DNA from 3 places in the Kitasatospora sp. NPDC058492 genome. Region 2 is predicted to be linked to each of the others. Evidence: riboswitches for the same ligand, from Rfam matches in the RefSeq annotation. Region 2 holds a riboswitch; each other region holds the start of a gene.

What was found. Region 2 has a riboswitch for cobalamin ahead of ACFWPI_RS34190 (ribonucleoside-diphosphate reductase subunit alpha). Riboswitches for the same ligand answer to the same signal wherever they lie in the genome.
Positions count from the first base shown of each region.
Region 1: it holds a riboswitch for cobalamin, as region 2 does, so the genes downstream of both, ACFWPI_RS05960 (peptidase) here and ACFWPI_RS34190 (ribonucleoside-diphosphate reductase subunit alpha) in region 2, are expected to answer to the same signal.
Region 3: it holds a riboswitch for cobalamin, as region 2 does, so the genes downstream of both, ACFWPI_RS13035 (iron ABC transporter permease) here and ACFWPI_RS34190 (ribonucleoside-diphosphate reductase subunit alpha) in region 2, are expected to answer to the same signal.

Region 1 covers NZ_JBHXMU010000006.1:33,879-41,757, forward strand. Annotated here, with positions in the region: gene ACFWPI_RS05950 (hypothetical protein) at 1-183, shown strand, start outside; gene ACFWPI_RS05955 (flagellar hook-length control protein FliK) at 859-1,338, opposite strand; gene ACFWPI_RS05960 (peptidase) at 1,369-2,442, opposite strand; cobalamin riboswitch at 2,542-2,682, opposite strand; gene ACFWPI_RS05965 (enoyl-CoA hydratase) at 2,750-3,526, opposite strand; gene mmsB (3-hydroxyisobutyrate dehydrogenase) at 3,523-4,437, opposite strand; gene ACFWPI_RS05975 (enoyl-CoA hydratase/isomerase family protein) at 4,434-5,507, opposite strand; gene ACFWPI_RS05980 (acyl-CoA dehydrogenase family protein) at 5,507-6,646, opposite strand; gene ACFWPI_RS05985 (CoA-acylating methylmalonate-semialdehyde dehydrogenase) at 6,654-7,879, opposite strand, start outside.
Region 2 covers NZ_JBHXMU010000075.1:20,924-28,802, forward strand. Annotated here, with positions in the region: gene ACFWPI_RS34170 (Scr1 family TA system antitoxin-like transcriptional regulator) at 1-20, opposite strand, end outside; gene ACFWPI_RS34175 (DUF5753 domain-containing protein) at 40-594, opposite strand; partial or broken gene ACFWPI_RS34180 (helix-turn-helix domain-containing protein) at 667-795, opposite strand; gene ACFWPI_RS34185 (ribonucleotide-diphosphate reductase subunit beta) at 991-1,986, opposite strand; gene ACFWPI_RS34190 (ribonucleoside-diphosphate reductase subunit alpha) at 2,007-4,424, opposite strand; cobalamin riboswitch at 4,616-4,758, opposite strand; gene ACFWPI_RS34195 (hypothetical protein) at 5,303-6,205, shown strand; gene ACFWPI_RS34200 (glycoside hydrolase family 26 protein) at 6,346-7,800, shown strand.
Region 3 covers NZ_JBHXMU010000016.1:12,029-19,907, reverse strand. Annotated here, with positions in the region: gene ACFWPI_RS13060 (amino acid ABC transporter permease) at 1-652, shown strand, start outside; gene ACFWPI_RS13055 (amino acid ABC transporter ATP-binding protein) at 649-1,446, shown strand; gene ACFWPI_RS13050 (CGNR zinc finger domain-containing protein) at 1,560-2,150, shown strand; gene sodX (nickel-type superoxide dismutase maturation protease) at 2,173-2,535, opposite strand; gene sodN (superoxide dismutase, Ni) at 2,852-3,247, shown strand; cobalamin riboswitch at 3,336-3,475, shown strand; gene ACFWPI_RS13035 (iron ABC transporter permease) at 3,565-4,647, shown strand; gene ACFWPI_RS13030 (ABC transporter ATP-binding protein) at 4,647-5,411, shown strand; gene ACFWPI_RS13025 (ABC transporter substrate-binding protein) at 5,434-6,429, shown strand; gene ACFWPI_RS13020 (GNAT family N-acetyltransferase) at 6,501-6,980, shown strand; gene ACFWPI_RS13015 (hypothetical protein) at 7,230-7,640, shown strand; gene ACFWPI_RS13010 (RNA polymerase sigma factor SigF) at 7,800-7,879, shown strand, end outside.

The DNA of each region.
Region 1 (7,879 bases), on a different contig from region 2:
GCCGGCTGCGTCACCGCCGTCACCCCGTCCTCCGGCACCGGCGCCGTCACCGCGATCAACGGCACCGCCAACAGCGGCTCCTCCACCTGGAAGATCACCCTGGACGGCACCACCGCCACCACCGCCACCCGGGCCACCACCGTTCACCTCGGCGACACCGTCTCGCTCTGCTACGGCAACTGATCCGGATACCCTGGCCGTCCTGGACGCGGAAGCAGCGAGCTGACCTGCCATCACATCACGCCGGGTGCACGGAGGGACTTCCACCGGGCCCCCGGCGGCCCGAGCCCGCACCGCCCGACGCCGACGCCCCAGACCAGCCTCTTCGCGACCCGACAGGACCCAACCCACCCGCCGCACAAGGGAGTTATCGGGGCGGAGCCTGGCGGGTTTGCGGCCTGGACTGCGCGGTCGGGGTGCGGTTCTATTCCACAACGCGCCCGACCCGCCCCACTGCTGAACCACCCGATGCCCCACAGCGGCCCCGCGCACCGATTCCGGTACGCGGGGCCGCTCACACGTCCCGGCGCCCAGCTTCTGCAGACCAGGGTCCTTCGCCTCAAGTTCCTTACGTATTAGTTGAGTTCAGAAACACGCAACGGCCACACCGCCGTCCTGGAGATGCTCGGACGAGAGCTGAGCTGGCGTGTCGAACAGCGAGGGTGTGGACCTGGCGGGACCAGGCGGTTGCCTTGTCCCACGGCTGCTGACCACCGGCGGGAGCGTGGTGAACACCCTGTTGTTCACCGCTGCGACGGCCACCATGGTGCTGCTCGCCCGGCGGCGCCGAACGTGCCGCACCGCCGGTGCCCCGGCCCCCCTTCCGGAGGGGCCGGGGCACCGGGGTGTCTCCGGAGGTCAGGGCGCGGTGACGCCCGGCTGGGCGCCGGCGCCGAAGGACCAGCCCTCGACGTCGCCGGGTGCCGGGTTGTAGCTGCCCGCGCCGAGGTTGCTGTACGACCAGGGGCCGCCGTGCTGGGCGTGCCAGTACGACCAGTAGGCGCTGCCGGTGGGGTTGGTGCAGGTCGTCGGCAGGGCGTTGATGGTGCAGACGAAGCCCGGGTAGCGCGGGTGGAAGGTGTACGCGAACCCGGCGCCGGTCAGCGCGGCCAGGCCGCTGGCGGGGTCGCCGGGTGCGCAGCCGGTCTGGATACCGCCGCCGACGGCGGTGAAGTCGACCACGACGGTGACGCCGGTGGTGCCGTCGCAGGCGGCGGCCTGCGCCTTCGGGGCCTGGACGGCGGAGGCGCCGAGCAGGCCGGCGGTCAGGGCAGCGGCGGCGGCGATCGAGCCGAGGGTGCGGCGGGCCGGGCGCGCGGGCGCCGGGGTGTCGGTCATCGGAGCTCTCCTCTCGGGGTCAGCGGGTGGTCAGCGGGTGGTCGCCGGGCAGGCCGGCACGGGCGCGTCCGGGCGGGCACCGGCGGCGGAGAGGGTGGCCAGCGGGGTGCCGGCCAGGCCGAGGACGGCCTGCGCGGTGGCCCGGGCGCCGGTGGCCGGGTTGAAGCCGGTCGCGTCGTAGGCGACCGCCCCGCGCACGCCCGGGTCCGTGGCGCAGCCCTGCTGGAGCTTGACCAGGCTGCTCCAGCCCTTGAGGCCGGCCACGAAGCGCCCGCCGGAGAGCAGTGTCTGCGTGGCGAGGCCGGTGGTGTTGGCGTTGGACGCGGCGGCCCCGGCGGCCGGGAAGCCGCCGTCGGCGTTCTGGTGGGCGGTCAGCCAGCCGAGCCCGGCGTTGGCCTTGGCGGTGCGGCCGGTGGCGGCGAGGGCCTGGGCGGCGAGCGCGGTGGCGTCCGGGTCGCTGGTGCAGGTGGCCTGGCCGAAGGCGACCGGGTAGCCGCCGTCCGCGCACTGGCTGTTGGCGAGGAAGTCGACGGCCGCGGCCGGGGCGCCACCGGTCGTACGGTGCAGGGCGATCAGGGCCAGGGACTGGCCGAAGGCGTTGCTGTAGTCGCCCCACTGCGAGCGGTCGGAGAACCGGCCCTCGGCGGTCTGGAGCGAGCGCAGGCGGGCCGGCAGGTCGACGCCGCCGAAGGCCGTCGGGTTCCCGCCGCGCACCTCGACGGCGAGCAGCAGCTTGGCGGTCGCCCCGGCGTAGGCCTCGGTGGTGCCGTCGCCGAGGTAGCCGCTGATGATCTCGGGCTTGGCCAGCCAGGCGGTGGCCTTCGCGGCGGCCTGGTCGGAGCTGCGCGAGGCGGCGAAGGCCAGTACGGCGTCGATGGTCAGGCCCTGGTCGGGGTAGGCGGTCCCGTTGAAGACGGACTCGAAGTGGTCGCCGTCGACGAGCTGGCGGGCGAGCCAGCCGCCCGCGGCGGCGTCGGGGCGGATCGTCGAGGACGAGGTCGCGGCGGCAGGCGCGGCCTGGGCGGCAGCGGCCGCCGGGAGGACGGTGGCGAGGGCGAGCGCGGGTATCGCGAAGAGGCGCAGGGGGCGTCGGAACGGGGACACGGTGGGCCTTTCCGGGCCCGCACGCAGGGGCCCGGAGGGCGGCGGCAACAAGCCGGGCAGCCCTCGGAGCTCCGGCCCGCAGACCACGACGGGAGGAGGGGACGACACACCTCCGCCGCCGGGTACTCGGGCTCGCCGCCGACGTGGAGTCGGCGGCCTACCGTTGCGGGTCAGCGCCGGATTCGAACCGGACTTCCCCCAGCGGCGGAGTCACAACTTGACGGCCCATCATGGCGATACGGAAAAGATCCGGTCAAGGGTTCGTGCGTCACATCGCGCCACATCGCGCCGCGAACTGCTCGGACCGTCAGCGGTTGAGGAACTCCGGCGGGCGCTTCTCGGCGAAGGCCGCCATGCCCTCCTTCTGGTCCGTCGTGGCGAACGTGGCGTGGAACAGGCGCCGTTCGAAGCGCACGCCCTCGGCGAGCGTGGTCTCGTACGAGCGGTTGACGCTCTCCTTGAGCATGACCGCCGCCGGGGTGGACATCGCCGCGATCGTCTCGGCCACCGTCAGGGCCTCGGCCAGCAGCTGGTCCGCCGGGACGATCCGGGAGACCAGGCCGGCCCGCTCGGCCTCCTCGGCGCCCATCATCCGGCCGGTCAGGCACAGTTCCATCGCCTTCGCCTTGCCGACCGCCCGGGTCAGCCGCTGCGAACCGCCGATGCCCGGGATCACGCCGAGCTTGATCTCCGGCTGCCCGAACTTCGCGGTGTCCGCCGCCAGCAGGATGTCGCACAGCATCGCCAGCTCGCAGCCGCCGCCCAGCGCGTAGCCCGCCACCGCCGCCACCACGGGCTTGCGCAGCGCGGCGAAGCGGTCCCAGGCGGCGAACCAGTCGCCGAGGTAGGCGTCGACGAAGTCGAGGGACTGCATCTCCTTGATGTCGGCGCCGGCCGCGAAGGCCTTCTCCGAGCCGGTGATGACCAGGCAGCCGATCTCCGGGTCACGGTCGAACTCCGTTGCCGCCTGCGCGACTTCGTTCATCAGGAGGGTGTTGAGCGCGTTGAGCGCCTTGGGCCGGTCGAGCGTGATCAGCCCCACCCGGCCCTTGCGCTCGACCAGGATCGTCTCGTAGCCGGTCACTTGCCGTCCTCCCTCAGGGTGGTGATGATCGCCGAGAAGTCCAGGCCGGCGCCGTCGTCGGCCTGCGCGAAGTCCGCGTACAGCTGTGCCGCCCTGCGTCCGAGTTCGGTGGGCAGGCCGGCGGCGTCGGCGGCCCCGGCGGCGAGGCCGAGGTCCTTGGCCATCAGGGCGGCGGCGAACCCGGCCGCGTAGTCGCGGTTGGCCGGGCTGGTCGGCACCGGTCCGGGGACGGGGCAGTTGGTGGTGAGCGCCCAGCACTGGCCGGAGGCGGTCGAGGCGACGTCGTAGAGGGCCTGGTGGCTGAGCCCGAGGCTCTCCCCGAGCACGAAGGCCTCGCTGACCGCGATCATCGAGATGCCCAGGATCATGTTGTTGCAGATCTTCGCGGCCTGCCCCGCACCGGGGGGTCCGCAGTGCACGACCTTGCGGCCCATCGCCTCCAGCACCGGTCGAGCCGCCTCGAAGTCCGGCTCGGCGGCTCCGACCATGAAGGTGAGGCTCGCGGCCGTGGCACCGACCACCCCGCCGGAGACCGGCGCCTCCACGGCCCGGTGCCCGGCGTTCACGGCCAGGTCGTGCGCCGCCCGGGCGTCCGCGACGTCGATCGTGGAGCAGTCGACGAAGAGCGTTCCCGGGTGGGCGGCGGGCAGCAGGTCCGCGTAGGCGGCCAGCACGTGCCGGCCGGCCGGCAGCATGCTGATGACGACGTCGGCCTCCCGTACCGCCTCGGTCGCGGACCGCGCCGGACGGACGCCGCTCTCCGTCCGGGACGCCCGCCGCAGTGCCTCCGGCGCCAGGTCGTAGCCGGTCACGGTGTGTCCGGCCGTGGCGAGGTTGGCAGCCATCGGGCCGCCCATGTTGCCGAGTCCGATGAATCCGATGACTCCGTTGAATCCGTTGCGGTGGGTCACCAGCGCTCCAGGGGTGTGGTGGGGGACAGGCCGAGTTCCCGGTCGCCGAGCGGGGCGAAGTAGCGGGCCACCGTGGCGGGTTCGACGGCGCTCAGCGTCGACGGGTTCCACCGCGGGGAGCGGTCCTTGTCGATGACCTGGGCGCGGATCCCCTCGGCCAGGTCCGGTGTGGAGAGCGCCGCGCAGGAGGTCCGGTACTCCTGGTCGAGGACGGCCTCCAGCGGGCCGAGGGTGCGGGCCCGGCGCAGGGCGGCGAGGGTGGCCTTCACGGCGGCGGGCGAGTTGGCGGCGATCCGGTCCGCGGCCTCCTTGGCCTCCGGTTCGCCGCTGTCCCGCAGGCGGTCGAGGATCTCCTCCACGGTGTCGGCCCCGTAGCAGTGGTCGATCCAGGCCCGCCGACCGTCCAGCAGGCCGGCCGGTGCGGGCCCGACGTTCCGTTCGAGGGCGTCGTGCACGGGGAGTTCGGCCAGGTCGTCCAGCAGCGCGGGCAGCCGCTCGGCCGGGGCGAAGTGGTCGGCGAGGCCGCAGAGCAGCGCGTCCGCGGCGCCGACGGAGCCCGCGGTCAGGGCGAGGTGGGTACCCAGCTCGCCGGGTGCGAGGGCGAGCAGGTAAGTGCCGCCGACGTCGGGGACGAAGCCGATGCCGGCCTCGGGCATGGCGACGCGTGTGGTCTCGGTGACGATCCGGACGCTGCCGTGGGCGGAGACCCCGACCCCGCCGCCCATCACGATGCCGCTCATGAGCGCGACGTAGGGCTTGGGGTAGCGGGCGATGCGGGCGTTGAGGCGGTACTCGTCGCGCCAGAACTCCTCGACGGCGCCCGGGTCCGCGCCGGTGGCGGCGCGGTGGATGGCGACGATGTCGCCGCCGGCGCAGAAGGCCCGCTCACCGGCGCCGGTGATGACCACGGTGTCGACCCGCTGGTCCTCCTCCCACGCGTCCAGGGCTTCGGAGATCCTTCGCACCATGCCGTGGGTGAGGGCGTTCAGGGCCGCGGGGCGGTTGAGGACGATCAGGCCCGCCCGGCCCTCGCGGTGGACCAGGACCTCGTCGAGGTCGTTCCCGGCCATCACGCGGCCCCGGTCAGGCCGCGGGCGACGATGACGCGCATGATCTCGTTGGTTCCTTCCAGGATCTGGTGCACCCGCAGGTCGCGGACGATCTTCTCGATGCCGTACTCGGCCAGGTAGCCGTAGCCGCCGTGCAGTTGGAGCGCCTGGTTGGCGACCTCGAAGCCGGTGTCGGTGGCGTGCCGCTTGGCCATCGCGCACAGCTCCGGCGCTCTGGGGTCCCCCCGGTCCAGGGCCGAGGCGGCCCGCCAGAGCAGCGACCTGGCCGCCTCCAGCTCCGTGGCCATGTCGGCGAGCCGGAACTGCAGCGCCTGGGCGTGCAGGAGCCGGGCGCCGAACGCCTCGCGGTCCGCCAGATAGCGGGTGGCCCGCTCCAGGGCGTCCTGCGCTCCGCCGAGGGAGCAGGCGGCGATGCCGAGCCGGCCGCCGTTCAGCCCGTTCATGGCGATCCGGAAGCCCTCGCCCTCGGCTCCCAGGAGGCGGTCGGCCGGGAGCCGGACGCCGTCCAGCCGCACCTGGCGGGTGGGCTGGGCGTTCCAGCCCATCTTCTTCTCGTCGGGCCCGAACGAGACGCCGGCGTCGTCGCGTTCGACGACGAACGCGGACACCCCGCCGGCCCCCGGTCCGCCGGTGCGGGCCATCACCAGGTAGACCTGGGAGGCCCCTGCGCCCGAGATGAACTGCTTGACGCCGTCGAGGACCCAGTGCGCCCCGTCCCGGCGGGCTCGGGTGGTCAGTGCCGCCGCGTCCGAGCCCGCGCCGGGCTCGGTGAGGCAGTAGCTGGCGGGGGTCGCCATGGCGCTGAGGCCCGGCAGCCAGCGGGCGCGCTGGGCGTCGTCGCCGTAGCGGTCGATCATCCAGGCGACCATGTTGTGGATGGACAGGTAGGCGGCGATGGACGGGCAGCCGGTGGCCAGCGCCTCGAACACCAGCACGCCGTCGGCGCGGGTGAGCCCGGAGCCGCCGGACTCCTCGCGGACGTAGACACCGGCCAGGCCGACGTCCGCCGCCTTGCGCAGCACGTCCACCGGGAAGTGCTTGGCCTGGTCCCACGCGACCGCGTTCGGCGCCAGGTGTTCGCGGGCGAAGGCCCGGGTGGTCGCCGCGATGGCGAGCTGGTCCTCTGTGAGGTCGTGCACGGCGCCCTCAGCCCATCGTCGGGATGGTGAAGCTCGCGCCCTCCTTGACCCCGGAGGGCCAGCGCGAGGTGACGGTGCGGGTGCGGGTGTAGAAGCGGATCGAGTCCGGCCCGTGCTGGTTGAGGTCGCCGAACCCGGAGCGCTTCCAGCCGCCGAAGGTGTGGTACGCGACCGGCACGGGGATCGGCACGTTGACGCCGACCATGCCGGTGTTCACCCGGCGGGCGAAGTCCCGCGCCGTGTCGCCGTCCCGGGTGTAGACGGCCACGCCGTTGCCGAACTCGTGCTCGCCGGGCAGGCGCAGCGCCTCCTCGTAGTCGGCGGCGCGGAGCACGGTCAGGACGGGGCCGAAGATCTCCTCCCGGTAGATCCGCATGTCGGGCGTGACGCGGTCGAACAGCGAGGCGCCGAGGAAGTAGCCGTCCTCGTGCCCCTCCAGCCGGAAGTCCCGCCCGTCGACGACGAGTTCGGCGCCCTCCTCGACCCCGAGGTCCAGGTAGCCGCGGACCCGCTCCAGCGCGTCGGCGCCGACCAGCGGGCCGAAGTCCGCCGCCGGGTCGTCCGAGCGCCCGACCTTCAACGCGGCGATCCGCTCGACCAGTTTGGCCACCAGGGCGTCGGCGGTCTCCTCCCCCACCGGGACGGCCACCGAGATCGCCATGCAGCGCTCGCCGGCCGAGCCGTAGCCGGCGCCGATCAGCGCGTCCGCGGCCTGGTCGAGGTCGGCGTCCGGCATCACGACCAGGTGGTTCTTGGCGCCGCCGAAGCACTGCGCCCGCTTCCCGTGCGCGGCGGCGGTGGCGTACACGTACTGGGCGATCGGTGTGGAGCCGACGAACCCGACCGCCTGCACCCGCGGGTCCTCCAGCAGGGTGTCGACGGCCTCCTTGCCGCCGTTGACCACGTTCAGCACGCCCGGCGGCAGCCCGGCCTCCAGGAACAGCTCGGCGAGGCGCAGCGGCACCGAGGGGTCGCGCTCCGAGGGCTTGAGGACGAGGGCGTTGCCGCAGGCGATGGCGGGTGCGGCCTTCCAGAGCGGGATCATCGCGGGGAAGTTGAACGGCGTGATGCCCGCGACCACGCCGAGCGGCTGGCGCATCGAGTACACGTCGATGCCGGTGCCCGCGTTGTCGCTGAACTCGCCCTTCAGCAGGTGCGGGATGCCGGCGGCGAACTCCACGACCTCCAGGCCGCGTTGGATGTCCCCGTGGGCGTCGGCCACGGTCTTGCCGT
Region 2 (7,879 bases):
GAATCCGATCTGTTGTCCATTGCGGCTTCCTTTGGGTTCTTATTCTTGAAGGAACTCGTCTCGGATCCCTTCGGCCAGTGCGCGCATGTCGTCTCCGTGTAGTGCTACGGCATCGAATTCGGAGAATTTTGACAGATAGACGCCGACATCTCGTGGATCGTGAGTGGTGATCTCTGAATGGAACGTCTCCACGATGACCAGGCGATCGTCATACATGCTGAAGCATGTCATTGGAAAGTCCGGCATTCGTCTGGCGAGAGGAATGGTCCCGATGGTTACGTTGGGAAGCCGGGACAGTGACACCAGGCGATCGAGCTGCGTAGCCATGACAGCAGGAGGGCAGATCCGCCAACGTAGTACATGTTCACAGATGAGGAAGTGGAACTGCCGCTGGCGGTCGTACAACACGGCCTGGCGCTCCAGTCGAGCTGCGATCGTCTTCGTCTTCGCCTCATCTGGCAGCTCCGGGTGCAAGGCGAAGACGGCTGAGACGTATTCGGCGCTCTGAAGCAAGCCAGGAATCAGCTGTCCCTGGAAGAGCCGGAGAAGGCACGTTCGGGCTTCGATGGCGTGCTGATGCTTCCAGTGGCCCATCCGGCGGAGTTCCCGCCGGGCGACCTCTTCGGTGGCCGCGCCACGGGCTGCTTCCAGGAACTCGGCCTTGGCCTCATCCGATATGCCGAGCGCGGTCAGGATGAGGTCCACGTCCTGCACGCTCGGCAGGGTCTTGCCGTTTTCGATCTTCGAAAGCTTGGCTGGAGACATGGAAGCCCTACGGGCGACGGTCTCGGCTGTCTTGGCCGATGCTCCCGGCTCTCTGGGCGCAGGGTCAAGAACCCGATCTTTCCAGAGCGGGAAAGTGGTTGGGCCGCCCCCGCCCGGCGTGAACGATGGCTGGGGGCGGGGGAGTTCAGAGGTGAGGTCGGTACAGACAGAGGTGCCCCGCGCGGCGGTGAGCCGGGCGGGGCACCTCTGGTGTGTCTGAGTGCTTTAGAAGTCGTCGTCGAAGGCGACGGAGCCTTCGACGGCGACCTGGTACGCGGAGACGCGGCGCTCGAAGAAGTTGGTCAGCTCCTGGACGTTCTGGAGCTCCATGAAGCCGAACGGGTTGGTGGACCCGTAGCGGATCGGCAGGCCGAGGCGGGCGAGGCGCTGGTCGGCCACGGCCTCCAGGTACTGGCGCATGGAGTCGGTGTTCATGCCGGCGAGGCCGTCGCCGCACAGGTCCTGGGCGAACTGGAGCTCGGCCTCGACGGCCTCTTCCAGCATCTCGGTGACCTGCTTGGCCATCTCGTCGTCGAAGAGGTCGGGCTCCTCCTCGCGGACCGTGTCGACGACCGACATCGCGAAGTCCATGTGCATGGACTCGTCGCGGAACACCCAGTTGGTGCCGGTGGCCAGGCCGTGCAGCAGGCCGCGCGAGCGGAACCAGTACACGTACGCGAACGCGCCGTAGAAGAACAGGCCCTCGACGCACGCCGCGAAGCAGATCAGGTTCAGGAGGAACGCGCGGCGGTCCTCCTTGGTCTGCAGCGAGTCGATGTGGTCGACGGCGTTCATGTACTTGAAGCAGAACTGCGCCTTCTGGCGGATGGAGGGGATGTTCTCCACCGCGGCGAAGGCCGCGTTGCGGTCCTCGGGGTCGGGCAGGTAGGTGTCGAGCAGCGTCAGGTAGAACTGGACGTGCACGGCCTCCTCGAACAGCTGGCGCGACAGGTACAGCCGCGCCTCCGGGGAGTTGATGTGCTTGTAGAGGCTCAGCACCACGTTGTTGGAGACGATCGAGTCCCCGGTGGCGAAGAAGGCGACCAGGCGGCCGATGAGGTGGCGCTCGCCCTCGCTGAGCTTGGCCAGGTCGGCGACGTCGGAGTGCAGGTCCACCTCCTCGACGGTCCAGGTGTTCTTGATCGCGTCCCGGTACCGGTCGTAGAACGACGGGTAGCGCATCGGGCGCAGGGTCAGCTCGAAGCCGGGGTCGAGCAGCATCTTCTCGCGGTCGGGGGTGCTCACTGGCAGGCCTCGCAGGACTCGGGGTTCTCCAGGGAGCAGGCCAGCGCGGCCTCCTCCTCCGGGGTGAGGGTCGGGGTGTTCACCGGCACGGGCGCGGGCGCGGGCGCGGCGGCGCGGGCGGCACCGGAGGCGGCCTGGGCGATCCGGGTCGCCGGGCGCGAGCGCAGGTAGTAGGTGGTCTTGAGACCGACCTTCCACGCGTAGGCGTACATCGAGCTGAGCTTGCCGATGGTCGGCGCCGCCATGAACAGGTTCAGCGACTGGCTCTGGTCGAGGTACGGCATGCGGGCCGCGGCCAGGTCGATCAGCGCGCGCTGGGGCAGCTCCCAGGCGGTGCGGTAGAGCGAGCGGACCTCGGCGGGCAGCCAGCCCAGTTCCTGGACGGAGCCGTTGGCCTCGCGCAGGGCGTCGCGGGTCTGCTGGTCCCAGACGCCGAGCTCCTTGAGCTCGCGCACCAGGTACGGGTTGACCTGGAGGAACTCGCCGGACAGCGTCTCGCGCTTGAACAGGTTGGAGACCTGCGGCTCGATGCACTCGTAGACGCCGGCGATGGACGCGATGGTCGCGGTCGGCGCGATGGCCAGCAGCAGCGAGTTGCGCAGGCCGGTCTCGGCGATGCGGGCGCGCAGCGCGGTCCAGCGGTCGGCCCACTGCGGGGCGGCCGTCGGGAAGTGGTCGATGTGCAGTTCGCCGCGGGCGGCGCGGGTCTCGCCGTAGGCCTCGTGGCGGCCCAGCTGCTCGGCCAGGTCGGCGGAGCGCTCGTACGCGGTGAGCATGATGCGCTCGGCGATGAGGGTGGACAGCCGCGCGGCCTCGGCGGAGTCGAAGTCGATCCGCAGCTTGAAGAAGACGTCCTGGAGGCCCATCACGCCGAGGCCGACCGGGCGCCAGCGGGAGTTGGAGGTGCCGGCCTCGGTGGTCGGGTAGAAGTTGATGTCCACCACGCGGTCGAGGAACGTCACGGCGGTGCGGACGGTGGCGTCGAGGCGCTCCCAGTCCATGGCGCCGAGCAGGTCGTCGACGGAGGCCCCGGGAGCGACGTGGGCGCCGAGGTTGACCGAGCCGAGGTTGCAGACGGCGGTCTCGGAGTCGTCCGTGACCTCCAGGATCTCGGTGCACAGGTTCGAGGAGTGCACCGTGCGGCCGGGCAGCGCGGTCTGGTTGGCGGCGCGGTTGGAGGCGTCCTTGAAGGTCATCCAGCCGTTGCCGGTCTGCGCCAGGGTGCGCATCATCCGGGCGTACAGGGTCTGCGCGGGGATGGTGCGCACGGCCTTGCCGGCCAGCTCGGCCTTGCGGTAGGCCTCGTCGAAGTCGGAGCCCCACAGGTCGACGAGCTCGGGCACGTCGGCGGGGGAGAAGAGCGACCAGTCCTCGTTGGCGTTGACCCGGCGCATGAACTCGTCCGGGATCCAGTGCGCCAGGTTGAGGTTGTGGGTGCGCCGCGCCTCTTCGCCGGTGTTGTCGCGGAGCTCCAGGAACTCCTCGATGTCGGCGTGCCAGGTCTCCAGGTAGACGCAGGCCGCGCCCTTGCGGCGGCCGCCCTGGTTGACGGCGGCGACCGAGGAGTCGAGGGTGCGCAGGAACGGGACGATGCCGTTGGACTTGCCGTTGGTGCCGCGGATCAGGCTGCCGCGCGAGCGGATGCGCGAGTAGGACAGGCCGATGCCGCCGGCGTGCTTGGACAGCCGGGCGATCTGCGCGTAGCGGTTGTAGATCGAGTCCAGGTTGTCCAGCGGGGAGTCGAGCAGGTAGCAGCTCGACATCTGCGGGTGCCGGGTGCCGGAGTTGAACAGGGTCGGCGAGGAGGTCAGGTACTCCAGCCGGCTCATCAGGCCGTACAGCTCGGCGACCTCGCGCACGGACTGCTCGCTGTCGCCGACCGCCAGGCCGCAGGCGACGCGGAGCAGGAAGTGCTGCGGGGTCTCGATGACCTTGCGGGTGATCGGGTGGCGCAGCAGGTAGCGGGACTGCACGGTGCGCAGGCCGAAGTACTCGAAGCGGTCGTCGCCGTGTACGTCGATCAGCGCGTCCAGGGCGGCGGCGTGCTTGGCGACGAAGGCGGCGGTGGTGTCACCGATCAGGCCCTCGTCGTGGCCGACGGCGATCGAGGCGGCGAAGGAGCGCGAGCCCTGGCTGTTCGCCTCGTCGACGATCTCCAGGGCGAGCAGCCGGGCGGCCAGCTTCGAGTACTGGGGGTCCTCGGCGATCATCGACGCGGCGGCGTCCACGGCCAGCCCGCGCAGCTCGGCGAAGTCCGAGCCGGCGTGGCGGCCGCGCAGCGCGGCGGCGGCGACATGGCCGGGGTCCACCTGGGGGAGGTCGACGCTGCGGTCGGTGAGCAGCCGAAGGAGCGCGCCGCCGGGGTCGGAGACCGTCGGGTCGGTGGGGGCGGGGCCGGTGCCCTGGGCGGGCAGGGTGGCTGAGGCAGCGGTGGTCAAGGCGCTCTCTCCTGGCGGCGATCGGCGGCGGTGATCGGGGGGTACCGGGCCGTTCGGGGCAGGGGAGCACGGCACGTACGCAGGAAGCGTCGCGCGACAGTGGCGTCCCCGGCCCGCCCGCGAGGCCCGGAAGGTAGTTCTCGTGCTGGCGCGGCCTCTGCGGGAGGGCCCGTGCGCACACCGTCGGCAGGTACTCGGACTCGCGGTGCGGCTGCTGGAGCCGCCCGCTCACCGCTGCGGGGCAGTCCCGGATTCGCACCGGGTTCCCCTGCATCGACAGCAGGATTGAGCATACATCTTGTGGTGTCTCTCTGATGCGACCCCACATGTAGTACGGCGCGGTGTGTCGGCGCGATAACCGGGGGTGCTGGGAGGGGGCGGGTCGTGGCCTTGGGGCGCCTCGGATCCGGGCTCCCGGGGCCCTGGTTCCGGGCTCCGGCGTCCTGGTTTCGATACGGAACGGTCACCGGGCGGACCGGCTGGCGGGGGCATGCCCTACGATCTGGGCGCATGAGCGAGCGAAGCGCCGAGGGGCGCGTTCCGCGAAGCGATCATCGAGCGAAGCGAGGGGGCGCGTGAGCGACGGAACTGGCGCACCCGGGCAGGGTCCGCAGGGAACGCCTCCCACCGGGCCGGGGGACGCGCACGGTCAGCAGCCGCCGGTGGTGCCCGGTCCGGTGTTGCCGCCGAGCGGGGGCTTCGGGCCGCCGCCGGCCTCGTACGGGCCTCCGGTGCCGCCCGCGCAGCCGCCCGCGCAGCCCGGCCCGCCGGGGCAGCCTCCGCTGCCGCAGCCGGGCCAACCGGGGCAGCAGCTGCCGCCGCAGTGGCAGCCGAACCCCCAGCCGCATCCCCAGGTGCATCCCCAAGGACACTCGCAGGCGCACCCGCAGCCGTACCCGCAGCCCCAGGCGCCGCAGCGCGCCGAGCCGAACTGGCAGGCGCTGGCGGACCGCAACGCGGCGGACGACAAGCGCCGCCGCCGGCTGCGGGCCCTCGGCGTGGCGGTCGCGGTCGTCCTGGTCGGCGGCCTGGTCGCGGGTGGTGCGGTGCTGCTGACGAAGGGCGACGGCGACAAGCCGACCGCCGGGCCGACCGCCTCGGCCTCCAACCGGCCGTCCTCCGCCGCACCGAGTGCCGCGCCGAATGCCGCCGGAACCCCGGGCGGGAACCCGTCCGGCACCCCGGGCGGCGCGCCGGACGACCCGTCGAAGCCGATCTGGGAGGCCGCCACCGACCCGGCGCCGCAGGACGCGGGGGCGCTGTTCTCCGCACTCCAGGTGACGGTCAACGGCGCCACCTGGAACCGGACCTTCGTCTCGCTGGACTCGCCCTGCTGGGACGGGAACTCGACGACCGGCGGGCTCGGCAAGGTCCTCGGTGACCAGGGCTGCCAGAAGGTGCTCCGGGCGACCTACGTCTCCGGCGACAGCGCGGTGACCGTCGGCGTCGCGGTCTTCGACCACAAGATCCAGGCCGAGACCTCGATGAAGAGCTACACCGGCCACCTCAAGGGCGCCGTCGCGCCGGGCGCGCCGGCCTTCTGCGCTACGCCGGGCTGCACCAACACGCACAACACCCTTGGCCGGTACGCCTACTTCACGGTCGAGGGCTCGGCGAAGGGCGGCAACACCGCCGACGCCGCCGCCACCGCGGCGGCCGCCGGCTTCGGCGAGCACGTGAAGGGCCAGCTGCTCCAGCGCGCCAAGGCCGCGTCCGCGGCCGCGCCGGGTGCGCCGGGGGCCGCCGCGGCCGGCTGATCCGCCGTGACACCCCGGCCCCGGCGGGTTCGCTCGCCGGGGCCGGGGGAGTGTGGCAGGCTCTCGGGGCAGTCATTCGCACGAGTGTTCCGGTTGTGTCCGCCTGGGCCGGTGCCGGCGAGCAACCGGAGGAGCGGTCCGTGGCCCTGCCCAGAGCCCTGCGCGGCAAGCCCGCCGTCCTGGCCGCGGCCGGGGTCGTGGTGGCCGCGGGCGCCGTGGCGCTGTTGCAGCGCGACGGCCGGGCCGACGGCGAACAGCCCGCCCGCGTCCCGGTGGCGGTCGGTTTCTCCGGCCGCACCCTGCCGCCGGAGGTCGGCCGGGACCTGCTCGCCCGGGACCCGCAGGCCTCGCCGAACGCCCGGGCCGTCCAGCAGCTGCTCGCCGACCTGGAGGGGCAGGCCCGCACCGGGCAGAGCGGCGGGACGGTGATCGGCCAGCACGTCGAGGCGCACAACGAGCGCAACAACCCCGAGTACGGCGACTACCGCGGCACCAAGCAGGTCGGCTACTACTACAAGAAGGCCGCCGACCTCACCGGCAAGCTGCCCGGCTTCGTCGAGACCGACCTCGGCCCCGGCTACGGCCAGACCGGTTGGGGTGTCGGCGACCCGCGCTCCTACTCGGCCGGCCGGTGGCCCACCTGCCGGGCCGGCTGGCAGTACACCGACGACGCCGTCGACCTGCTCTCCGCCGTCTGGTCCGGCCACCCGCGCGCCGACGACGGCAGCTACGGCACGGCCGGTGTCCAGCACAACTGCGACGGCACCACCACCGAACTGCCCGACAACGGCGGGGGGCCGGCCGGGATCGTCGGCATGTCCTTCCACCAGCCCTACCCCGGTTCGGACGTCAAGTCCTTCGAGCAGGTGCTCTGTTCGAACTCCCCGGCCGCGAAGGACAAGGGCTGGTTCGGCCGCGTCGTCGACAGCGCGCACGACACCCCCGAGTACCGCGCGCTGATGACCGACCTGTCCTACCTGGCCGACCACCTGGAGTACCTGGCCGCCCACGACGTGCCGGTGCTGCTGCGCCCGTACCACGAGATGAACGTGCAGGACTGCGCCCGCAGGTTCTGGTGGTCGGGCCAGAAGCCGGCCGACTACCAGGCGCTGTGGCGGATCACCTACCGCTACCTGGTGGAGACCAGGGGCCTGCACAACCTGCTGTTCGTCTGGACGCCGGTGTCCTGGGACGGAGCCCCCGGCGCGGACCCGTGGGACTACTACCCGGGCTCCCAGTACGTCGACGTGGTCGGGGTGGACGACTACAGCGGCAGCCCCGCGCACCCGATCGGCACCGGCGAGGTGTGGACCAAGCGGTACTACGACGGGCTCGCCGCCTACGGCAAGCCGCGGATCCTGGCCGAGTCCTTCGCCGTCCCGGTCAACTCCCGCCAGCCGGACACGCTGCGGCGCACGCCCTGGACGATCTGGACGGTCTGGGGGCAGTCGCTCACCTCGGACAACCTGACGCCGGACCAGCCGCGCAACTCCGGCGCGGACGTCAACGCCACCTACCACAGCCCGCTGGCGCTCACCGGCGGCGCCGGCCCGTTCGGCGCGAACGTCGACTGGGGCGGCCTGCACGTCCGTTGAGCCGCCCCGCGCGTTCGTCGAGCCGCCCCGTGCGTCCGCCGAGCCGGTCGCCGCGAGGTGTGCTACACCACTGAATTCC
Region 3 (7,879 bases), on a different contig from region 2:
CATCTGGGTCTTCCGCGGCACCCCGGTGCTGGTGCAGCTGGTGTTCTGGAACTTCCTCGGCCTGATCTGGGCCAAGCTGTCGATCGGCGTCCCGTGGGGGCCGGAGTTCTGGTCCGCGGACACCAACGTCCTGATCCCGACCTTCGTCGCCGCCCTGCTGGGCCTCGGCCTCAACGAGGCCGCCTACATGGCGGAGATCGTCCGCGGCGGCATCCAGTCGGTGGACGAGGGCCAGACCGAGGCCGCCCACGCGCTCGGCATGAGCCGGTTCCAGACCATGCGCCGGATCGTCCTGCCCCAGGCCATGCGGGTGATCATCCCGCCGACCGGCAACGAGACCATCTCGATGCTCAAGACCACCTCGCTGGTCAGCGTGATCTCCCTGGAGGAGATCTTCCGGGCCGGTCAGGTCATCTACTCCCGGAACTACCAGAACATCCCGCTGCTGATCGTGGTCAGCCTCTGGTACCTGTTCTTCACCTCGCTGCTGACCATCGGCCAGTACTACATCGAGCGCTACTACGCCCGCGGCTCCAACCGGACCCTCCCGCCCACCCCGGTGCAGCGGCTGCGGGGCCTGTTCGCCGGGAAGCCCGCCCCGAAGACCGGCGCCGACGTCGTCCCGGGGCTTGAGGGAGGTGGTCACGTATGACCGACCTGAGCAAGACCCCGGCCGCCGCCACCGGGCAGCCGATGGTGCGCGCCGAGAGCGTCCACAAGTCCTACGGCTCCGTGCACGTGCTCAAGGGCATCGACCTGGAGGTCAAGCAGGGCGAGGTGTTCTGCCTGATCGGCCCCTCCGGCTCCGGCAAGTCGACCTTCCTGCGGTGCATCAACCACCTGGAGAAGATCAACGGCGGACGCCTCTGGGTGGACGGCGAACTGGTCGGCTACCAGCAGAAGGGCGACAAGCTCTACGAGCTCAAGGACCGCGAGGTCGCCGTCAAGCGGCGCGACATCGGCATGGTCTTCCAGCGCTTCAACCTGTTCCCGCACATGACGGCCGTCGAGAACGTCATGGAGGCCCCGGTCCAGGTCAAGGGCGAGAGCAAGGCCGCCGCCCGGGAGCGGGCGATGGTCCTGCTGGAGCGGGTCGGCCTCGCCGACAAGGCGAAGAACTACCCCTCCCAGCTCTCCGGCGGCCAGCAGCAGCGCGTCGCGATCGCCCGCGCGCTGGCCATGAAGCCCAAGCTGATGCTGTTCGACGAGCCCACCTCGGCGCTCGACCCCGAACTGGTCGGCGACGTCCTCGACGTCATGCGCGGCCTCGCCGAGGAGGGCATGACCATGGTGGTCGTCACCCACGAGATGGGCTTCGCCCGCGAGGTCGGCGACGCGCTGGTGTTCATGGACGGCGGTGTGGTGGTCGAGTCCGGCAACCCCCGCGAGGTGCTCACCGACCCCCGGCACGAGCGCACCCGCGCCTTCCTCTCCAAGGTGCTGTAGAACCGTACCGACCGGCGCCCGGCAGGCTGCTCCTGCCGGGCGCCGACGTTTTCCCCACCCAGGTAATAGGCTGGACGCAATCAGCCCGTTACCGACCTTTTGGAAGGACCTCCGTGGAGCTCGCCTCGTACGCCGATCTCGCCGTTCGGCTGGTGAACACCGAGGAGCCCGAACGCGGCACCGACACGCTGACGTCCGTGGACGCGGTGCGCGGCCTGTTCTCCGACTCCTCGCGGGCCGCCGCACAGGCCGACGAGTCCGACCTGCCCCGGCTGCGGGCGGTGCGGACCAGGCTGCGCGGGGTCTTCGAGGCCGCCGCCGAGGGCGACGAGATCCGGGGCGTCGACCTGCTGAACAGCCTGCTGATGGAGTACCCGGTCAGCCCGCTGGTCTCCGGGCACGACTACCTGGACGACGCCGGCCGGCCGCGCTGGCACCTGCACCTGGCCGACAACTCGCCGACCGCCACCGCGCACTTCAGCGCGGTCGCCTGCATGGGCCTGGCCGTCCACCTGACCGAGCTGGGCGCCGACCGGCTCGGCATCTGCCAGGCCGCGCCCTGCCGCAACGCCTACCTGGACACCTCGACCAACCGCTCCCGCCGCTACTGCTCGGACCGCTGCGCGACCCGCGCCAACGTCGCCGCGTACCGGGCCCGCAAGCGCCAGGAGGCCGAGGCCGCGGCACTCGGCGCCGCCGGCTAGGTCCCCGGCAGGGCCCAGGGGGTCAGAGCTGCTCCGCCCAGACGCCCAGGCGGCGGGCCAGGCCCGGCACCCGGGCCAGCCGGGTGCTCAGCAGCAGCCGCTCCAGCCGCCGCCCCGGCGCCAGCCAGGCCGGGCGCGGGCGCAGCCGCAGCAGCACCCGGCCGAGCACCAGTTCGTCCGGGACCGGGCCGTAGCTTCGGCTGTCGCTGTCCACCGGCCGGTTGTCGGACAGCAGCCACCAGCCCCTCGGACGCCGCTCGGCGGCCCGCTTCACCACCAGCAGGTCCTGCTGGAAGGGGTGCCGGAAGAGCACCACCGCGCCGGGCCGGATCGGCGCGCCGTAGCGCACCAGCAACTGGTCGCCCTCGCGCAGGGTCGGGACCATCGACGGGCCCGCCACGTCGACCAGCCCGAACGGCACCGCGCCGCCGCCCCGGCCCCGCCCCCGGGGTTCCGTGCCCGCCGGTTCCGTGCCCGCCGGTTCCGTACCCGCTGGTTCCGTGCTCCGCGCCACGACTCCTCCTCCCGGACCGCCCGGTCCCAGTCTGCCGTACGGACCGTCACCCCGTTCGATCCGTTCGATGTCCGGATTACCCCGGTTCCGGGTCCGCCTTTTGCCCTAGGCCCACCGCCCGATCGCGAAACCCCGGGGGCGGAAGGGTAATCTCGGGCGCGGGAAGACGATCTAAGGAAGGACTCCCATGTTCTCTCGTCTGTTTGCACCGCGCGCCACCGCCCACGCCCACTGTGACCTGCCCTGCGGCGTGTACGACCCGGCGCAGGCCCGGATCGAGGCCGAGTCGGTCAAGGGCACCCAGGAGAAGTACCAGGCCAACGAGGACCCGGCTTTCCGCACCCGCGCCCTGATCATCAAGGAGCAGCGTGCCGAGGCCGTCAAGCACCACATCTCGGTGCTGTGGAGCGACTACTTCAAGGCCCCGCACTTCGAGAAGTACCCGCAGCTGCACCAGCTGATCAACGACACCCTGAAGGCCGCCTCGGCCGCCAAGGCGTCCACCGACCCCGCCACCGGCCAGGCCCTGCTGGACCTGATCGCCGAGGTCGACAAGATCTTCTGGGAGACCAAGCAGGCCTGAGCCTGACGCGTCGCCACCCGACCGCCCCCGTCCGCGAGCCCGGACGGGGGCGGTCGTGCGTTCACGCCCCACCCGAGCCCGGTAAGGGTTGCCTAGCCTGAGTGGCTGTTATGCTGCCAGGGCGTCCGAGGGGGAAGTCCGGTGTGAATCCGGCGCTGACCCGCAACGGTGAGCACGGCCCCCGGGGCCGCGCCAGCCCGATCGCCCCCGGCCGCTGAACTCCCGACAACTCGCCGTGGACTGCGAGGGGATGGCGCCCGGGCCCGCGCCCGACCGGTGCCGCCCCCGCGCACCCGCGGCCCGAGGCAAGGCGCACCGTGAGCAGCACCGCAGCCGCGGGCAGTGGCGCAACGAGCCCGCCCGCCCGCCGAATACCCGCCCTCCCGCTCGCCGTCGGCCTGGCCGCCGCCCTGCTGCTCTCGCTGCTCTGCGGCGTGGCGCTGGGCGCCTCCGGGATCGGCCTGCCCCGCGTCCTGCGGCTGCTGGCCGCCGGGCTGACGGGCGGACGGCTGGAGGCGGAGGAGGCCGCCGCCTACGCGATCGTCTGGGAGATCCGGCTGCCGCGCGCCGTGCTGGCCGCCGTGGTCGGCGCCGGGCTGGCCGCCACCGGGGTCGCCGTCCAGGCCCTGGTGCGCAACGCGCTGGCCGACCCGTTCGTACTCGGCATCTCCTCCGGCGCGGCCGTCGGCGCCAACGCGGTGCTGCTGCTCGGCGCCTTCGCCTCGCTCGGGGTGTGGGCGATCTCGGCCTCCGCGTTCGGCTCCGCGCTGGTCGCCATGGTGCTGGTCTACCTCGCGGCGCGGACGGCCTACGGGCTCACCCCGCTGCGGCTGGTGCTCACCGGCACCGCGCTCTCCTACGGCTTCTCCGCCGTCACCGCGCTGATGGTCTTCGCGGCCGCCCGCGGCGAGGCCGCCCGGGACGCCATGATGTGGCTGCTCGGCAGCCTCGGCGGCGCCACCTGGGGCTCGGTGCCGATCGCCGCCGCCACCGTGCTGGCCGGCCTGGCGTACCTGGCCTGCGCCGCCGGCCGGCTGGACGCGCTCGCCATGGGCGACGAGACGGCCGCCTCGCTGGGCGTGGACCCGGACCGGCTGCGCCGCGAGCTGTTCGTGGTGACCGCCGCCGTCACCGGCACGGTGGTGGCCGTCAGCGGGGCGATCGGCTTCGTCGGGCTGATGGTGCCGCACCTGGCCCGGATGCTGGTCGGCGCCGGGCACCGCCGGGTGCTGCTGGTCGCGCCGCTCGCCGGGGCGCTGCTGCTGGTCTGGGTGGACATCGTCTCGCGCACCCTGCTGGCGCCCGCCGAACTGCCGGTCGGGGTGGTCACCGCGGTGCTCGGGGTGCCCTGTTTCCTGCTGCTGATGCGCCGTCGCGGCTATTCCTTCGGAGGCCGCTGATGGATCTCGCCCTGGACTCCGTCTCGGTCGAGCTGGCCGGTGCCCGGCTGGTCCACGACGTCGCCCTGGACGCCGCCGCCGGGCAGGTGGTCGGACTGATCGGACCGAACGGCAGCGGCAAGTCGACGCTGCTGCGCTGCGTCTACCGGGCGCTGCGGCCGGCCGCCGGGGCCGTCCTGCTGGACGGCACGGACCTGCACGCGCTGACCGCGCGCGAGGCCGCCCGGCGGGTGGCCGCGCTCCCCCAGGAGTACTCCGCCGAGTTCGACTTCACGGTGGCCGAGGTGGTCGCCATGGGCCGGCTGCCGCACCGGCGCGGCCTGGGCGGCCCGGGTGCGGACGACCACGCGCGCTGCGCGGAGGCGCTGCGCAAGGTCGGCGCCGAGCAGTTGGCCGGGCGGGGCTTCCTGAGCCTGTCCGGCGGCGAGAAGCAGCGGGTGCTGATCGCCCGCGCGCTGGTCCAGGAGCCCCGGCTGCTGGTGCTGGACGAGCCCACCAACCACCTGGACATCGCCCACCAGTTGGACGTGCTGGCGCTGGTCCGGGAGGCCGGCCCGACGGTGCTCACCGCGCTGCACGACCTCAACCTGGCGGCCGGCCACTGCGACCTGCTGTACGTGCTACGGGCCGGCCGGATCGTCGCCTCGGGGCCGCCCGCCGAGGTGCTCCGACCCGCCCTGCTGGCCGAGGTGTTCGGCGTCCGGGCCACCCCCGTCCGGCACCCGGTGACCGGCGCCGTCCAACTGCTCTTCGACCGGATCTGACCCACCCCCCGAAGGAACCCCCGTGCGCACCAAGGCCGTTGCCATCACCGCCCTGCTCACCCTCGGGCTCACCGCCTGCGGCGCCGAGATCGCCCCGAGCGGCGACGCCACCGCCGCCTCCGCCCACTACCCGGTGACCGTGGAGAACTGCGGCACCAAGCTCACCTTCCCGCAGAAGCCCGCCCGGACGGTGACCAACGACGTCGGCATCACCGAGCTGATGCTCGCCCTCGGCCTGGCCGACCGGATGGCCGGCTACGTGATGCCCGACGACAAGGGCCGGGTCGACCAGGTCGCCTGGAAGGACGGCTACCAGCAGACCGCGTGGCTCTCCAAGAAGGAGATCACCAAGGAGATCGTGCTGGGCGCCAAGGCCGACCTGGTCTTCGCCGGCTGGCACTACGGCTTCGACGAGGGCCGCGGCTTCACCCCGCAGGCGCTGGGGGACCTCGGCATCGCCTCGTACGTGCTCAGCGAGTCCTGCCGCAGCGGCAAGGGCACCGAGCGCGGCGTGATGTCCCCGCTGGACGCGCTCTACACCGACCTGGCCAACCTCGGCGAGATCTTCGACGTCCGCGACCGGGCGGACAAGCTGGTCGCCGGTTTCAAGGCGCAGGTCGCCGCCGCCCCGCAGCCCGAGCGCCGGCCGTCCGTGTTCCTGTACGACAGCGGGCAGGACAAGCCGTACACCGCCGGGAAGTTCGCCGCGGCCGACGAGATCATCGCCAAGGCCGGCGGGGCCAACGTGATGGGCGACCTCGCGGACACCTGGGTCACCGTCGGCTGGGAGAGCGTGGTGCAGCGCGACCCCGAGGTGATCCTGATCAACAACTACGGCGAGACCGGCGCCGACGCCAAGCGCGCCTTCCTGAAGTCCTTCCCGCCGCTGGCCGGCGTCTCGGCGGTCAGGAACGACCGGATCTTCGTCCTGGACTACGTCGACCTGGTGGAGAGCCCGCGCAACCCGGCCGCGATCACCGCGCTGGCCGACTACCTGCGCACCGTCCCGGCCCGCTGACCCGCCCGCCCCCGGCCCGGGCCCCGATCAGGGCCTGGGCCGGGGGCGGGGGCGCGCAGTAGGCTCGCGGCATGATCCGCACCGCCGTCGTGACCGACGTTCCCGTCATCCTCGCCCTGATCCGCGAGCTCGCGGAGTACGAGAAGGCCCCGCAGGAGGCCGTGGCCACCGAGGAGCAGCTGCGCGACGCCCTGTTCGGCGCCAACCCGGCGCTGTTCGGCCTGATCGCCGAGGACGACGCCACCGGCGAGCCGGTCGGCTTCGCGGTCTGGTTCCTCAACTTCTCGACCTGGCGCGGCACCCACGGGATCTACCTGGAGGACCTGTACGTCCGCCCGCAGTCCCGCGGCGGCGGCCACGGCAAGGCGCTGCTGCTGGAACTGGCGCGGATCGCCGTCGAGCGCGGCTACGCGCGGGTGGAGTGGTCGGTGCTCGACTGGAACACGCCCTCGATCGACTTCTACAAGTCCCTCGGCGCGGTGCCGATGGACGGCTGGACCGTCTACCGGCTCACCGGCGAGGCGCTCGCCGCCGCCGGCGACGGTCACTGAACGGACCGTCCGAACCCCTGCCACCCTGCGTCGCGATGGCTTACCATGAGTGACTCCCGAGCCCCGGCCGGCGTGCGGAAGGCGGTAAGGTCTCAGGCGGATACGCGGCGTCCGGTCGCCCCGCGAAGGGTATGACCGGTACGTACCGCACCACCCCTCTGGACAGTTGGGGCGAAGCAGTTGAGCCAAGCAACAGACAGTGCCGCGGCCACCGGCCCGGAAGCACAGCGCGTCACCCAGGAGGTGAGGGTGTCCCAGATCGACGGCGAGCCCGGAGTGCAGGACTTCGTGGAGGTCCGGCTGCCCGCGGCGGGTGCCTACCTCTCGGTCCTGCGAACAGCGACGGCCGGCCTGGCGGCACGACTCGACTTCACCCTCGACGAGATCGAGGACCTGCGGATCGCGGTCGACGAGGCCTGCGCCATCCTGCTCCAGCAGGCGGTGCCAGGCTCCGTCCTGACCTGCGAGTTCCGGCTGGTCGGCGACTCGCTGAAGGTGACCGTCACCGCCCCCACCACCGACGGGAAGGCGCCCGAACGGGACACCTTCGCCTGGACGGTGCTCTCCGCCCTGGCCGGCGAGGTCGACTCCTCGGTCGGCGAGGACAAGACCGTGTCGATCAGCCTGCACAAGAAGCGCGGCGGCCCCGTCGCCCACTAGCCGGGGCGTCGACCAGCACCGCACAAGGGCCGTCCGCCCGGTCCCCGATCAGGGGCCGGGCGGGCGGCGCCCGGTACCGCTCCCCACGCGGTACGACCAACGAGACGATGCCGGGGCCCGAGGGCCCCGGTGCTCCCGGAACGGAACGGGGGAATGGCCGTGAGTGATCTGGACCGTACCGGCCTCGCGACGGCGGGACCTGCCGTACCGACCCAGGCGAGCGTTCCTGGCCTCGCCGC